One region of the Eubacterium sp. 1001713B170207_170306_E7 genome, then DNA from elsewhere that is predicted to be linked to it. Evidence: riboswitches for the same ligand, from Rfam matches in the RefSeq annotation. Region 1 holds a riboswitch; each other region holds the start of a gene.
What was found. Region 1 has a riboswitch for cobalamin ahead of I2B62_RS19695 (TetR/AcrR family transcriptional regulator). Riboswitches for the same ligand answer to the same signal wherever they lie in the genome.

Region 1 (4,853 bases):
ATTCAGGTTGGACTCAAAAATATGAATCTTTTCCAGAAGGTCCATCACATCCTTCACAATGCGGAGCCGGTAATTGGGAAACATCTCCAGAACCTCCTCCGCTGCCGCCGCTGTATCAACACCGCCCATATCCAGGATCACCATGTATTCTTTTTCCATGTCCTGATATTTTAACGAATAGGGCTCTGAAAAAATCGCACCGCACGCTGGACAGGTGTGCCTGAACAGCTCTGTCTTAATGAGCTTTGCCTTCAGCTCCTCATCCAGACTGGCGTTTATGGTTTCATATCCTTTAACCTCAAAGGCTTCGCGGCACTTCGGACACTCGATGGTAATGGTTTTTGTTTTGGCCATGATATGGCCTCCTCTCTGTTCCTTCTCAAAAATTTTGTATACAAAAAGGGGCTCCTATCATAGAAATCCAATTCAAATAAACCATACGCCACCAAAACCATTGCTGTTTTGATCGGTACAATATTTTTGATTATGAATATCTGTGATAGAAGCCCCAGAATAGCCGTAGAGCGTCTATGTTTTCGATGAATAACCCTAGTGACGAGGATTACTTACATCAAGACTGTAACAAACAGGTTTCCGACTCGTCTTTACCAGTGGTTTCCGGCAAGCATCACGATAGCGGCTCTGTACTAGGATTCACACCTACTTCCCTCAGGCGTCTTGAGAAACTCTCAAAAACACCCTAGCTGCATATAACCAGAATGATTATCATGCGGCAATTCATTACAGTTGTTATTAAATTATGCAAACGAGTCGTTCTTTAAAGAATAGCTGCAATTGATACAATTTGTTGTCATCTCGTTTACAAGCCTTATTCTAGCATTATAATTTATTTTTTGCAACCTCTATTTTTGATTTTTTTTAAATACAGTTGCTAAAAGTACCATTTTCCGGGCTGTTTCAGCGTTTTTTATTTTTAAAGATCTTCGCTGGAGGGTGCGATTCGCAATTAAGGAACTATTACTTTTTTACCCTCATCTTATAATATCTGGGGCAGTGTATTCCGATAAGCACCGAGAAAAACAAAGCCGTCTTTCATGCTGTTTTTTAACGTATCATTATCAACATCGAGGAGCCGGAACATGTGGTACACGATTGATTTTACCAGCTTTTTAGCCTTGAAGGGCAGCTCTCGCTCGTAGTATCGGATGAAAATTTCTTTTTGGGCGCCGTAAAAAGCCAGTGTATAGGCCTCCATGTCTTCCTCGGTATAGGTTTTATTAAAATACTCTAAAGCGGATCGGCTGAACAGCTTTAAAACCATCAGGCGCTTTATTTTATTGCAGTCCCGAAGTGTGATTTCGTAATAGAATTTCATGACATGAGGGTCTTCCACAATGCCGGTGTAAAAAAGAATCATGGCCGTACAGTACTTAACATACTGCAGCTTTGCCTTATCTGAGTTTTCGCCCACAAAATCATAGAGCCGCATAAAATAGGTGTTGATGATCTCGTCGACAATGTCCTCTTTTCGGTTAAAGTAATAGGTCAGGGTGCCGAGGCCCACCTGGGCGTTGGCAGCTATGTCTGTCATTCCGGTATTGTTATAGCCGCGGGTATAAAACAGCTCCTTGGCCTGGTGCAGGATGTTTTCATGGGTCTGTTTCCCCTTTTTGGTCCGTTCCTTTTTTCCTTCCGGTGCTTCCAGATTTATCGCCATAGCGGTTCTCTCCTTTTTTGCTTCGCAATTAAAAAACCTCCTCGGATTCAGAGAAGGAAAACAGCGGCCGTCTAAGGAGGGCTCTGGAATTGTCTTGTCACTCTAAATCGGAGTTTAAAACATATCTCTGTGCTGGTCTTCTGGCTTTACAATATCATCCACATCCCCTTCCCGCCGCACTGGCAGTGGTTTCCGGACTGGCTTTTTGTATTACAGCTGCGATTACAGCAAGGGTCTCCCACCCTTTTCCCATTACACAGGATAAAATCTTTATTTAATTGTTTTCATCATAGCTTTTCAAATGCTTTTTGTCAAGAATTACATCGAAAATCCGGCTGGATATAGTGGACCTTATAATCGTACTGCCTGCAATAGACGTCTATTTTGGAGCCCTCGTAGCAATATACGGTCACATCGTTCCGGTTAAAGATCCACTCGCCCACTTCATCGGGATCGTGCCTTATCTCAACCTTCTTGAGGTTGGGGCAGCCATGAAACGCCCATTTTCCAATGGTCTTAACGTTTTTGGGCAGCTTAAGGGCTGTGAGCTTCTTGCATTTCAAAAATCCGGATTCTTCAATAACTTCCAGGCTCTCGGGCAGCTCCAGCTGCTGAAAGCTGCAATTCACAAAGGCTTCTTTACCGATATATTTTAGATTTTGCGAAAACCGGATGGATTCCAGGCTTTTGCACATGTAAAAGGTTCTGAAGGGCAGTCTTTCGATGGTATCTGGCAGCTCGATGCGCGCCAGCTTATCACAGTTGTAAAAAGCATTCTCGCCGATCCGGGCAAGCCTGTCCGGCAGGGTGATGCTTTCCAGGCCGCGGCAGAATTTAAAGGTGCGGTCCTTGATGGACTGGACGCCCCCGGGTATTTCAAGCGACTGTATTCGGCGGCACTCCATAAAGGCGGCCTCTCCCAAAAGCTTCAGGCTTGAGGGCAGACTGACGGCGGAAAGCATGGTGCATCCCTCGAAGGCATGACCGCATATCTCCTTCACGGATTCTGCGATTCTAACCTCCTTCAGCTTTGTCAGGTTTTTAAACGCGTTTACGCCAATCCGTTCAAAGCCTTCCGGAATATTGACACGTTTGATATTTGTCTTTGGCAGGTCTTTTTTTGAAAAAGCCTCGATACGTTTTGCGCTCTCACTCATCTGTTTCCTCCAAAATTTCTTCTTCTGACTGGACTTTCAGCCGCATTGCTCTTATCCTTGCGGCAGGAACTTTTCATAAGTCAAAACAATAAAACTTCCGAAATGTTTCTTTTATTTCCATATAATGGTTTTATTCTTCAAACGGCTGTTTTGTTTCTTATATTTATTTTAACGCATTAATTATATATAAAAAGTTTTGAAAGTCAATTTCAGAACCTATTGTAGTTTATTTTTACGATTTTGTCAAATAATCAAAAAGCATTTAAGATTATCCATATTTTTTTCTTATACTCTTAACTTGAACGCTCAAAATACATATAGGGGGTATGTGTATAATTATTTCTGCTCTTTTTTAAAAAAATTCAACTTTTCTTATTGACATTATGGAACAAGGTGCTATAATTAAAAGCGTAGCCGGTACACCGGCGCACTTTAATGGTTTCCATCACAAACGATGGTTAAAGCATAATTGGGTGTAAATCCCAAACGGTCCCGCCACTGTGAGACGCAAGTCAAGTCAGGATGCTGATCATTAAAACTGCAATACATTTGGTTACGAGGAGATAACTGAGTGTCAGGACGAAATTATAAGGTTTTAGGATTCGTTATTTCGTACTTTCACTGCTTATCCGTCTGGTAAGCGGTTTTTTTTCGCCCTGCTGTCCTGTTGATTGAATCGTAGCCCGGTAAAATTCATTTTTGGAGGAGGTAAAAATGACAAAGAACCAAAGAAAGTTTGTCACACTGCTGGGCGCGTGGGCGCTTGTATTCGGGATTGTACCCGCCGCAAACGCAATGCATATTATGGAGGGCTATCTTCCTGTGGGGTACTGCATTGCATGGGGCGTTATCTGTATTCCCTTTTTAGCTGCCGGGTTTTTCTCAATTAAGAAAACCCTGACGGGCAACAGAAGATCCATTACGCTTCTGGCCATGGCTGGCGCTTTCATTTTCGTTATTTCATCACTCAAGATCCCTTCTGTAACAGGCAGTTGTTCCCACATGACGGGTACAGGTCTTGGGGCCATCTTATTTGGACCAAGCGCGGTCAGTATTCTTGGCATCATCGTCTTATTATTCCAGGCCATCCTGCTGGCGCACGGCGGCTTAACCACCCTTGGCGCAAACACCTTTTCAATGGCCATTGCCGGCCCCTTTGTGTCTTTTGGCATCTACAAGCTCTGCCAGAAGCTGAAGGTTAACCGCAAGGTTGGCGTTTTTCTTGCCGCCGCGCTTGGGGATTTGTTCACCTACTGTATTACCAGTTTCCAGCTGGCTTTGGCTTATCCTTCTGAACAGGGCGGTGTGGCCGCATCGGCTGTAAAATTCCTGGGTGTCTTTGCCCCGACTCAGCTGCCGCTGGCCATCATCGAAGGGATTTTAACGGTTATTATCGTTATCGCTTTAGAAACCTACGCAAGCCCGGAACTCAAATCCATTGGCTTCTTAGCATCGGAGGAAGTGTAAAATGAGCAAAAACAAAAAATTAGTGATCGTTCTCCTGGTGATTGTGGCTTTACTGGTGGTCGTACCACTTTTTGCCCTTCAGGGCGCTGAATTTGGCGGTTCTGACGACGCGGGCAGCACAATGATTGAAGAAATTCAGGGCGGCGAATACGAGCCCTGGTTCACCCCTGTGCTTGAGACCATGATCAACGGTGAACTGCCTGGCGAGGTAGAATCTCTGATTTTCTGCCTTCAGACCGGGATTGGCGTTGGTATTCTGGCTTTCTTTATGGGCCGCCTGGTTGAGCGGAAAAAGCTTGGCAAGGAAGAAGCCGAGCTGTAAGCCCTCAGCCTAAAAACCGATAGATATCAAAAAAATAAAACACGCTCACACGGCGTGTTTTATTTTTTTGAAGCCTCTTTTGTTTTACTGCTACACCAGTAATGGTACTGTCCACACGCTTGACGCTGGACAGTGCAGCTGTGACGAGTTTTCACAGCCTGGGTGGTGATTTCTTTCTCTTTTTGCGGCGGTATCCTGCCTTAAGCAAGATTATCCGTTTTAAATTTCC
Region 2 (4,853 bases), on a different contig from region 1:
AGGGACATAAAAGCCGTCAGCGACTGGCTCACGGCGATCCCGCTCAGCAGAAGGGACGCAACCGGCACTTTTCTCCCGACCTTTGAAATGTTGTACACTAAAAAGATCGCCAGAAAGGCGCCTACAAAGGCCAAAACAGCGATTCCGTTCAATCCCAGGAAGCCTGTTGAAAAATGCATGACAATGCCGATGGAAGCGCCCAGCGCAGCGCCGGAGGAAACCCCCAGAATAAAAGGATCCGCCATGGGATTCTTAAAAATCCCCTGGTAGGCTGCGCCGCAGACCGCCAGCGCCCCACCTGTCAGAAAGCCCAGAATGACCCGTGGCAGCCGGACATTCCAGATAATCGCAATGTTGCCGGCAGAGATGCCATCCATATTCACAGGCAGGTGCAGGACTTCATGCAGCAAAATCCGGTTGGCCTCGCCAAAGGGAATGGAGGTAATGCCTACGATGGTGCATAAATAAATTAAGATCAGGCACCCTGCAATGGATAAGGGCATCGCGTATTTTTTTAACTTTATTTTCATCCGTCCTCTTCCTTAACCGTCTGTTTAAAACCTCCGCAGGCGGCTGGCACCTGCGGAGAAGTCTTTTTACTTAAATTGGTCCGGGTAGACCGCTGTAGCCAGAAGCTCCAGTCCATCGACAATACGGGGTCCTGGACGCTGGATCAGGTCGCTGTCCGGAGAAAGCATTTCATAGTAGACAATGGCGTTATTCTTAACCGCATTGATCTGGTCAAAGCCCGGTACCTTTTTAATTTCGTCCGGTGTGGTAAAGAAGGACACATAGACATCCGGGTTCTTTGCGATGATCTGTTCAACGCTCAGCTGCGGCCAGTCTGTGCCGGCGTCGGAGGCAATGTTTTTGGCGTTAATATCCTTGAGCATGTTGCCCAGCAGGGAGTTGTCCCCAGCGCTGTAGTAACCACCGATATCAATAAAAACGGATTTCTGCGGGTCAGCCGCCGCTGCCTTTTCCTTGATTTCTTCGTATTTTTTCGTCATGCTGTCAGTGATTTCCCTGGCCTTATCATTGGTGTTAACCACCTTACCTGTGTTGATGATGGTGCTTTCCACCGCGTCTACTGACATCGGTGTATAGGTAATGACCTTCGCGCCCGTGGCTTCAAGCTGGCTGCGGACGTCATCGCTGATCAGATCACCCGCCAGAATAACGTCCGGCGCCAAAGAAATAATCTTTTCCACATTGGGGTTATTGTAATCACCGATGGTTGCCACCTGGGCGGCTTCCTCCGGATAATTGCAGTAATCTGTCTTTCCGACCACCTTGTCTCCCACACCCAGCGCGAACAGGATTTCGGTATTCGCGGGCGACAGAGAAACGATCTTTGTGGGTTCCTTTTCGATTTCCACATTATTTCCCAGATCATCGGTAATGGAAACGGGATAAGCGGTGTCTCCGGTCACTGCGCCGGACACGCTGCCGCTCCCCTGATCCTTTGAACTGCAGCCCGCCGCGCCAGATAACAGCGCCGCACAGGCCAGGGCCATCAGCAAACTTTTCAATACTCTCTTTTTCATTGGTCCCTCCCAAAAATTTAAAACTGCTTAAAACAAAGAAAACCGACCCCAAAGGAAAGGCCGGATTATTTGTGACATACAATCCTCTGCTTCCCTCCGAAGTGATTATATTGCTTTGCTTCAAGTGTCCTGACTCTTGCTTCCTTCTCCATCCTCCCTTCCCATCAGGATACGCCTGACAGTGGTCTATGAGGATCTTGTCTGCAATTACAGTAGCGGGGGCTGTAGCGGATTTCAACCGCTTTCCTCTAACAAAACAGCATCATTAAGTTGTTAATTGAAGTTTAGCACAAATCCCCGAATTGTGCAATTAGAAATTATTGTTATCCAGGTCCAGACTGCTGCGAACCGCACGGCAGAAATCAAGGGGCTCCCGCTTTTTCCATTCTTCGCTGGCAATGACCTCGTAGGAGATAAAGTCGATCCCCGTACTCAAAATCTCCGGCATGACCTCACCGAAGGGAATCTCTCCCTCGCCCGGTATCCAGTGCCGGTCGATGTGCAGGTCGTTATCGGACAGGTGCAGCGCCTTGATGCGGTCTTTATAGGTTTTGAGGATCTTTCCTCTGCCGCAGTGCAGCATATAATCATGGGAACTGTCATAGCACATGCCAAAATGGTCGGTATGAATGGCGTCCAGCAGGCCTTTCAGCAAAAACGGGCGCGACACATTTTCGACTGCGATATCCACTCCGTACTTCTCTCCGGCCTCCGCCAGCGCTGAGAAAAAGGCTAGGCCGTTTTCCCACTTATAGGGGCCGAGGTCCAGATCATTGGTGTGCACCACCACAGCCGGAATCTCAAAGGTTCGGCAGTCCCGCACAAAGCTGACAAAGGTTTCTAAAAGCTCTCTGGTTTGTGCAGGCTCCTTTTCCCAAATGTCGTTATAACCAATAAAGGGCGCGTGAATATTGGTGATCCCAAGCTCTTTGCTCCGCACAATGTCTGGAAATTTTTCTTTTTCCAGATGGTAGGGCTCGCACTCGTCCTCCCAGGAAATCATGACCTCGTCAAAGCCGGCGGCTTTGATCACGTCAATGCGCTCCTCAAAGGGCATGAAGTAGCCAAACCACGAAAACATACTGTATTTCATTCGTCTCTCCTATTCATTCTGAAGCCTGGGGATGCTCAGGTCAAAGGGCGGATACACAACGCCCTTCTCGGTGATGATGGCCGTAACATTCTGATGCGGGGTGACGTCAAAGGCCGGGTTTTCCATGCGCACGCCGTCCGGGGCAATCTGCTGTCCCTTGATATGGCTGATCTCACGGGTATCCCGCTCTTCAATGACAATATCCTCGCCAGACCACATATTAAAATCAATGGTTGAGGTCGGCGCCGCCACGTAGAAGGGAATACCGTGAGCCTTTGCCAGAATGGACACGCTGTAGGTTCCGATCTTGTTAGCCACATCGCCATTTCGGGCAATGCGGTCCGCACCTACCACCACACAGTCAATCTTTCCCTGCTTCATCATCCAGCCAGCCATATTGTCTGTGATCAGCGTGACCGGAATGCCGTCCTTGTGCAGCTCGTAGGCGGTCAGACGGGCTCCCTGCAGAAAGGGTCTTGTCTCATCGGCGTAGACGGAAATTTCTTTCCCTGCCTCCCAGGCGGCGCGCACAACACCGAGGGCTGTCCCGTAATCGGCTGTGGCGAGGGCGCCTGCGTTACAGTGGGTCAGGATGGTATCCTTGCGGTGGATCAGCTCTGCGCCGTAAGCGCCCATATCCCGGCACATCTGGATATCCTCGGCGCAGATGGCGTCCGCCTCGGCTTTCAAAAGCGCCGTGATCGCCACCGGTGTTTTTTCCGCGTTGGCCTTGATCACGCCTTCCATCCGGTCCACTGCCCAAAACAGGTTGACCGCGGTCGGCCGGGTTGCACGGAGCACCTGGCAGACAGTCTCCATTTCTTTTAAAAAGGCCTGCTGCGGCAGCTTCTCAAATTCCAACGCGCCAAAATAAACGCCGTACCCGGCAGTCACGCCGATGGCCGGCGCGCCGCGGACAATCATATCCACAATGGCGACGGCAATCTCACGGTAGTCGGTGTAACTGTGCGTTACCTCCTCGGTTGGCAGCAGAGTCTGGTCAAGCATTTTTAAAGCGCCGTTTTCATAATAAACAGGTTTCATCATTCTTCCTTTCTCGGTATCTGAAAAAGCCTCCCTTGGTTAAGGGAGGGCAGAATGTCAAAAACTGTGAGACAAAGCCTTTTACCTAAGTAAGAAAAAGCGTCCTGCGAGTACTGCACTCACATCTGCATTTTCTTCACTGAAGTTAACGCCTGATCTCTCCATTGTCCGGCTGTTCCAGTAAAACGGCACGATTCCTGACCGTTATCCGCAGCGCCTGGACCTTTTTCCTTATCTGGATAAAAGGCGCAGTCTCGTGCTGCGCTAACGCTTTGACAATCTGGCCTCACCTATATTTTAAGGGAGGTATCTTTTTTTATATGCGTTCAATCATCTTAAAAATCAGCTGTTTTACACGGTCGTTGTTATCCTCGAGCACGCGCACCACATCCTCAGCCTGTACCGGCTTGATATCCGGGCGGCCCTCCAGTCCGGCGTCGTAGTCTGTGATCAGGGCGATGTTGACAACCGGAATGCCCTTTTCCAGACACAGGTACCCCTCCGGATACTGGGTCATATTGACCACGTCAGCTCCCATCATGGCGAACATGCGGCTTTCGGCACGGGTTGAGAACCTCGGTCCGTTGATCACGACAATGGTGCCGCCGTCGTGGGTTTTGATGCCCAGTTTTTCCGCTTCCTCGAGAGCAATCTGGCGCAGGCCGGAATCGTAGGGATCGGCTGAGCTCAGATGCACCACATTGGGGGACTCGTTAAAGGTATCCCTGCGGCCTGAGGTCATGTTGATAAACTGGTCGGTGACCACAAAATCGCCGGGTGCGATCTCCGGACGCAGCGAGCCCACGCAGCAGGGTGAGATCAGCGCCCGGATTCCCAGCTGGGCAAAAGCATCGATGTTGGCCCGATAGTTGATCTCGGATGGGTTCAGGGTATGGTCCTTGCCGTGTCTTGGCATAAAGGCCACCTTTTTATCGCCAACGGTCACCAGGCTGATGGCGTCAGAGGTTTTGCCGTAGGGTGTATCCACCTCAATCTTCTTAACGTCCGGATACAGCTCATAGAGACCGGAACCGCCGATCACGCCGATATCTGCTTTATAATATAACATTGCTTATCTCCTTGTTCCTTTATACTACTGTAAATCCCAGTGATGACTTGAAATGCTCCAGCGCCCACTTGTGGCCCTCGGCATTAAAACTCGCCACACG
Region 3 (4,853 bases), on a different contig from region 1:
AAACGCTACCTCTGGCGAAAGCTTCATGAGCTCTTCAATATTAATGGAAAAATCCTGGGAAATTTCTCCTGTTGAAATCTCTGCAAATTCCGGCGCCAGCTTGGTCATAAAGCTTTTTTTATACTGGGCCATCGCGCTGGGGTTAATGGACACAATTCTGTCGCTTCCCCCGTCAATCGTCCACACAGCCGATGCCCACGGAATCGGGGTGATGGCCACTTTGGTGATCTTTTCCGGCAGCTCTACCTGGTTACCGCCCTCATCGGTTATGACACGCGCCACAGCTTTGTCGGTACTCTCCGCGGTTTTTCCGCTGCTTGCACAGCCTCCAAAAATCAAACTGACAGCCAGGCACAGGCCTGCTGCTTTTAACCATGTTTTTTTCATTTTAAACTCCTTTATTTTTAATTACTTAAAAAACTGTTTTAAATACTGACGGCCCTCTCGACCGATAATACAGTAGTCCCGCTTCACATAACGGTTTCCGCTGAGGGCCGGGAAGGGTAAGGGCACCTGAACCGCCGCGTTTTCAGGAAGATACTGAAAATACAGAGGGTCCGCGACAACATAATCCATTTCTCCGGCCAGGCCAAGCTCTAAAGGAAGCTTTTCGGCGATGGTGCACTCCACATTAAATTCATTTTTCAGCACCACACTTATCTGGCGGTTCAGCTCATGATCCCCTATCATCACTGCGTTTTTTAGTTCCTGTTTTAACGGCGCTGTATCCTGGGTCTGGAACACGGCGTCCCCAGTTATGCTCTCCAGAGCTTGACAGGCAGCCCTGACGCCGCTCACGCTGACAGGCATCTGATAAAACCACGGCGTGCCATACTGTTTCTCCATCCATTTCGCCAGTTCAAGGCCCGCTGCCGAGATAACCCAGTTGACCCGTGCTTTGGGCGCGTCTCTGAGTTCGGCGCGCTTTCCGCCTCCCAGCCAGCAAACAGCATATCCCAGTCGGGCAAGCTCACACACCAGCGCATCAAACTGCCGTTGATTTCCGAAAACAAAGGGCGTATACCCAACAAGATTGATCTGTTTTTGGGTGAGCTCACAACGCCGCATCTGCTGTCTTGAAGCAATGGACAGCGCCTGCTTTGTTCCCTCAAGGGCGTCCTGAAAGCCGTTGGTCTGGATGAATACTTTTTCGTTAAGCGTGGGAAAAGAGCTGTCGTCGAGGCCTGTCATGGCAGTCAGCGGTGTGCCTACAATGAACGCAGACTGTCTCTTGTCCTCCTGCATGGCGGCATCTATGCCCTTCTCAATGCTCTCAGCCGAGCCAAGTGTCACCTGGAGGTCGTTCATTCTTGAATACCAGAAAGGCTGTTCCCTGAAATCATCAATGGACCGTGGACAGGAGGCACAGCCCGCGCCTGTTACCAGACAGGCGCAGATCGAGTGGTCCCCTTCAAAAGCAGTCAGCGCGCCGCTGTAATCTGCTGCCAGAGGCGGAAGCGGACAGAGGCGCTCCTCTTTTCCTTCTTTGTGGTTTTCCTGAGCGTGTCCAAATCCCTGAATGATTTCTTCAAGCCGTTCCACAGACTTTTTCTTCCGTTTTTCCATAGGACCCCGTCTGAAAACAGCGACCGGCACATTATAAGGATTATCCGCTTCTGATATCAGCGCCTCAAAATCGGTCTGTATCAAAAGATCTGGACAGGAGACATAGAGCACCACGCCTTTTGTCCCCTGGGTCATGAGAAGCTCCTCGATCATCCCGCGGACTCTGTGTGCGTAGCTACCAAGGGTATACTCCAGCCTGGAAACTGGACAGAGCCTCAGACGGCAAAGCGCTTCCTTCTCCATTGCCCTGAAATAAAGAATACGGAGGCAGGCAGGCGGCCCTACTGCCAGAACACGCACACCCCCGGTTTGGAAAAGAAGTCTGGACAGCGCCTCATCTCCCATGCCTGGCTGTGCCTTCTCAATGGTTGCTGTGTCCATGATGGTTCTCCTTCTCGAGCTGATAGAGTGTTTTACCCAGGTTGTCCATCTCCGCATCGGCAAGAGGTTTCGGAAGTGTCCCGGCTTCCTGACGGGCGATGGCTCTGGCCAGTGTCATAAAGCTTTTTTGCAGTGCTTCACCCTCGTCCTGTTCAAAAACAGTTGTTTTCTGATAGTCGGCAAGCCGAAGTGTATCACTTTGGCTGACAGAGGCCGTAATCAGGCTGCCTGTCCGTTCACCAAAGCGCTCGACCGCCTGATGGTCGGTACCGGGCCGGGCCCGGTTATGGATCAGTCCGCCAAACAATGGCTGCGCCCCAGCAGAATACCGTACAATGCTCTTCATAATATTATTGGCGGCATAAAGCGACATCAGCTCAGAGGAGGTGACGATATATACCTGATCCACACACCTTTTTCTCATAGGCATTGAAAACCCGCCGCAGACCACATCGCCTAAGACATCATAGGTGATTAAATCCCAGCGTTCTTCAAATATTCCTAACTTTTCAAGAGTCTCCAGGGTCGTAGCAATCCCCATTCCCGCGCAGCCAATGCCTGCCTCCGGCCCTCCGGCCTCCACACACGCCACACCCGTCTCACCCATAAACAGGATATCCTGTATGGTCACCTGCTCCCCTTTTTCATTCAGCCTTTGAATGACTGTGGGAATCCGCTTTCTCATCAGGCACCGGGTTGAATCGGACTTGGGGTCACAGCCGATGTGAAGCACCCTTTTTCCCATTTTGGCGAACGCGGCGGAAACATTGGCCGCAATGGTCGACTTTCCAATGCCGCCCTTTCCATAAAACGCGATTCTCTTACTGCTCTTTTCCATTATCTCTCCCATTAAAAAAACTCTTCTGACTGATTCATCAGAAGAGTTCCTCAACACAAGCAACACCCTCTCCCAATGATCCGTTAGGTTAGGTATAGACAAGAAATGTTGAAGTATCCTGACTTGGGTTCATTGCCAGCTGTAACAACTTCCCAGAGAATACTCTCCAGTGTTGATAAAACATACAGCGGCTCCCCCTTACAGTGGCGGCACCGTACCGGATTCTCACCGGTTTTCATACAACAAGTCTTCTATGTAATTTTGCTATATTATATCACGATATCTGATAATTCACAACCACTGCAATTAACTCAATTTTTGATTGCCAGCTATCGTATTTTTTGATAGTATATTTAAAACAGAGGAAAGGAATCGTATCAATATGATCTCTATGCAAAACATGAAATACATTGTCGAGATCGCAAAGCACCACTCGATCTCTGCTGCCGCCAAGTCTCTTTTTGTCTCACAGTCAACGCTTTCCACAGCGGTACGCGAGGTAGAGCAGCAGCTTGGCATCGCAATTTTCAGCCGAAATAATCGTGGCATTGAGGTTACCTTTGAAGGACAGGACTTTCTAAACCACGCCAGGGATATTGTGGAGCAAAGCGAATATCTTGAAAGGCGGTACAAGCACCGGAAAACCCTGCCCATGCGTTTTTCCGTTTCCACCCAGCGGCTTCCCTTCTCGGTCATGTCCTTTATACAGATCGTCGGGGACCTTGAGCTCAGGCATTATGACATCGCCATCCGTGAATGCCCAACACATGAAGTCATACACGATGTGGCGTCCAGACGGAGTGAGCTCGGCATTTTATGCATCAACGAGCACTACCTCAACACCATGCAGAAGCTCCTGGATTCCAGCAATCTGACCTTCTACGAGCTGGGTCAGCTCACCACCTATGTTTTCCTGCGGAAAAAGCACCCCCTGAGCGGCAATGCCTCCCTGACACTGGATATGCTCAAAGAATACCCCTTTGTAACCTATGACCAGGGTGAGGACAGCATGCTGCATTTCTCTGAGGAGATCCTGTTCAATGAAATCTGGGATAAAAACATTCATGTCATTGACCGCTGCTCCAAAATCGCCCTTGTCCGCGGCACAAACTGCTTCAGCATTGGTCCAGACCTGACCAACAGCGACGCTGACCGTATGCATTCCAACATGAGCGAGGTGAGGGCTGTGCGTCTTTTGGATAATGACCAGCGTCTCCACGCCGGATACATTCTCAGGAACGAGCACAGCTTGAGCGCCATCGGCGAAAAATACATTAAAGTCCTGACCGAAAAGATCAAAGCCTTTGAGCGATGGGAGTAAAAAAGGCACAATAAAAAGCCGTATCCTGCACAGGGATACGGCTTTGATTTTTATGAAACCCGACGGGCAATTACGGCTAAACGTCCATCGTTCAGACCGACATTAAAGATACAGGTGGACAGCGTAAGAATCTCGTCACCCGGTTGTACATTCACATCGCTCGCGACAATACTCTGGTTCTTTATGTTCTGGTAATAGGCCAGAAAGCTTTCATCATCGGCAAATTCCAGCTGTCTGTAATCATAGTCCTGCTCCTCCACCAGCACGGCAAAGATTTCCCATACGCCGTCACCGCCCAGCTCCGGCGGTCTTCTGTAAACAATTTTGTTATGCTCTTTGATAAAATCAGGATTCTGATAATAATAGAGCAGATCGTCAAACATGACGTGCACGCCGCTGCGCATGGTGCTGTGCCCATAGATCAGAGAATTCTGGCTTCTGGGCTGCCATTTATAATTCATATCGATAAAGGGAACGCCCCTTTCGTCGGACTCGCCATTAAATGAAGTGTACAGATATTTATCATTATCCGTTGTCTGTACCACCGGGGTATCAATATTGGTTCCTTCAATGCTCAGCCAGCCAACAGTTTCCGGGTTCACCTCACGCAGCGCTGCCCAGTCGATGCTGTTATCCTCCCGGTTGGTAACCTGCATTTTGAGGAGCGGCGTATTATTGGGAAAAAACTCCTTGTAGAGCATCCATCCCGCCGCGGCCAAAAGGGAGAGGATGATCAGAATGATGACG

Region 2: it holds a riboswitch for cobalamin, as region 1 does, so the genes downstream of both, I2B62_RS06790 (ABC transporter substrate-binding protein) here and I2B62_RS19695 (TetR/AcrR family transcriptional regulator) in region 1, are expected to answer to the same signal.
Region 3: it holds a riboswitch for cobalamin, as region 1 does, so the genes downstream of both, I2B62_RS02635 (nitrogenase iron protein NifH) here and I2B62_RS19695 (TetR/AcrR family transcriptional regulator) in region 1, are expected to answer to the same signal.

The regions. Positions count from the first base shown of each region.
Region 1 covers NZ_JADMVE010000012.1:14,249-19,101, reverse strand. Annotated here, with positions in the region: gene I2B62_RS19700 (CpXC domain-containing protein) at 1-354, opposite strand, end outside; gene I2B62_RS19695 (TetR/AcrR family transcriptional regulator) at 998-1,678, opposite strand; cobalamin riboswitch at 1,791-1,953, opposite strand; gene I2B62_RS19690 (leucine-rich repeat domain-containing protein) at 1,990-2,835, opposite strand; cobalamin riboswitch at 3,255-3,384, shown strand; gene I2B62_RS19685 (energy-coupling factor ABC transporter permease) at 3,550-4,302, shown strand; gene I2B62_RS19680 (energy-coupling factor ABC transporter substrate-binding protein) at 4,304-4,624, shown strand; gene I2B62_RS19675 (energy-coupled thiamine transporter ThiT) at 4,844-4,853, opposite strand, start outside.
Region 2 covers NZ_JADMVE010000002.1:312,766-317,618, reverse strand. Annotated here, with positions in the region: gene I2B62_RS06795 (iron chelate uptake ABC transporter family permease subunit) at 1-530, opposite strand, end outside; gene I2B62_RS06790 (ABC transporter substrate-binding protein) at 597-1,547, opposite strand; cobalamin riboswitch at 1,649-1,824, opposite strand; gene I2B62_RS06785 (sugar phosphate isomerase/epimerase) at 1,858-2,640, opposite strand; gene mtnA (S-methyl-5-thioribose-1-phosphate isomerase) at 2,650-3,684, opposite strand; gene I2B62_RS06775 (MTAP family purine nucleoside phosphorylase) at 4,001-4,753, opposite strand; gene I2B62_RS06770 (isochorismatase family cysteine hydrolase) at 4,773-4,853, opposite strand, start outside.
Region 3 covers NZ_JADMVE010000001.1:520,172-525,024, reverse strand. Annotated here, with positions in the region: gene I2B62_RS02645 (ABC transporter substrate-binding protein) at 1-387, opposite strand, end outside; gene I2B62_RS02640 (nitrogenase component 1) at 409-1,947, opposite strand; gene I2B62_RS02635 (nitrogenase iron protein NifH) at 1,928-2,785, opposite strand; cobalamin riboswitch at 2,878-3,055, opposite strand; gene I2B62_RS02630 (LysR family transcriptional regulator) at 3,168-4,106, shown strand; gene I2B62_RS02625 (class B sortase) at 4,157-4,853, opposite strand, start outside.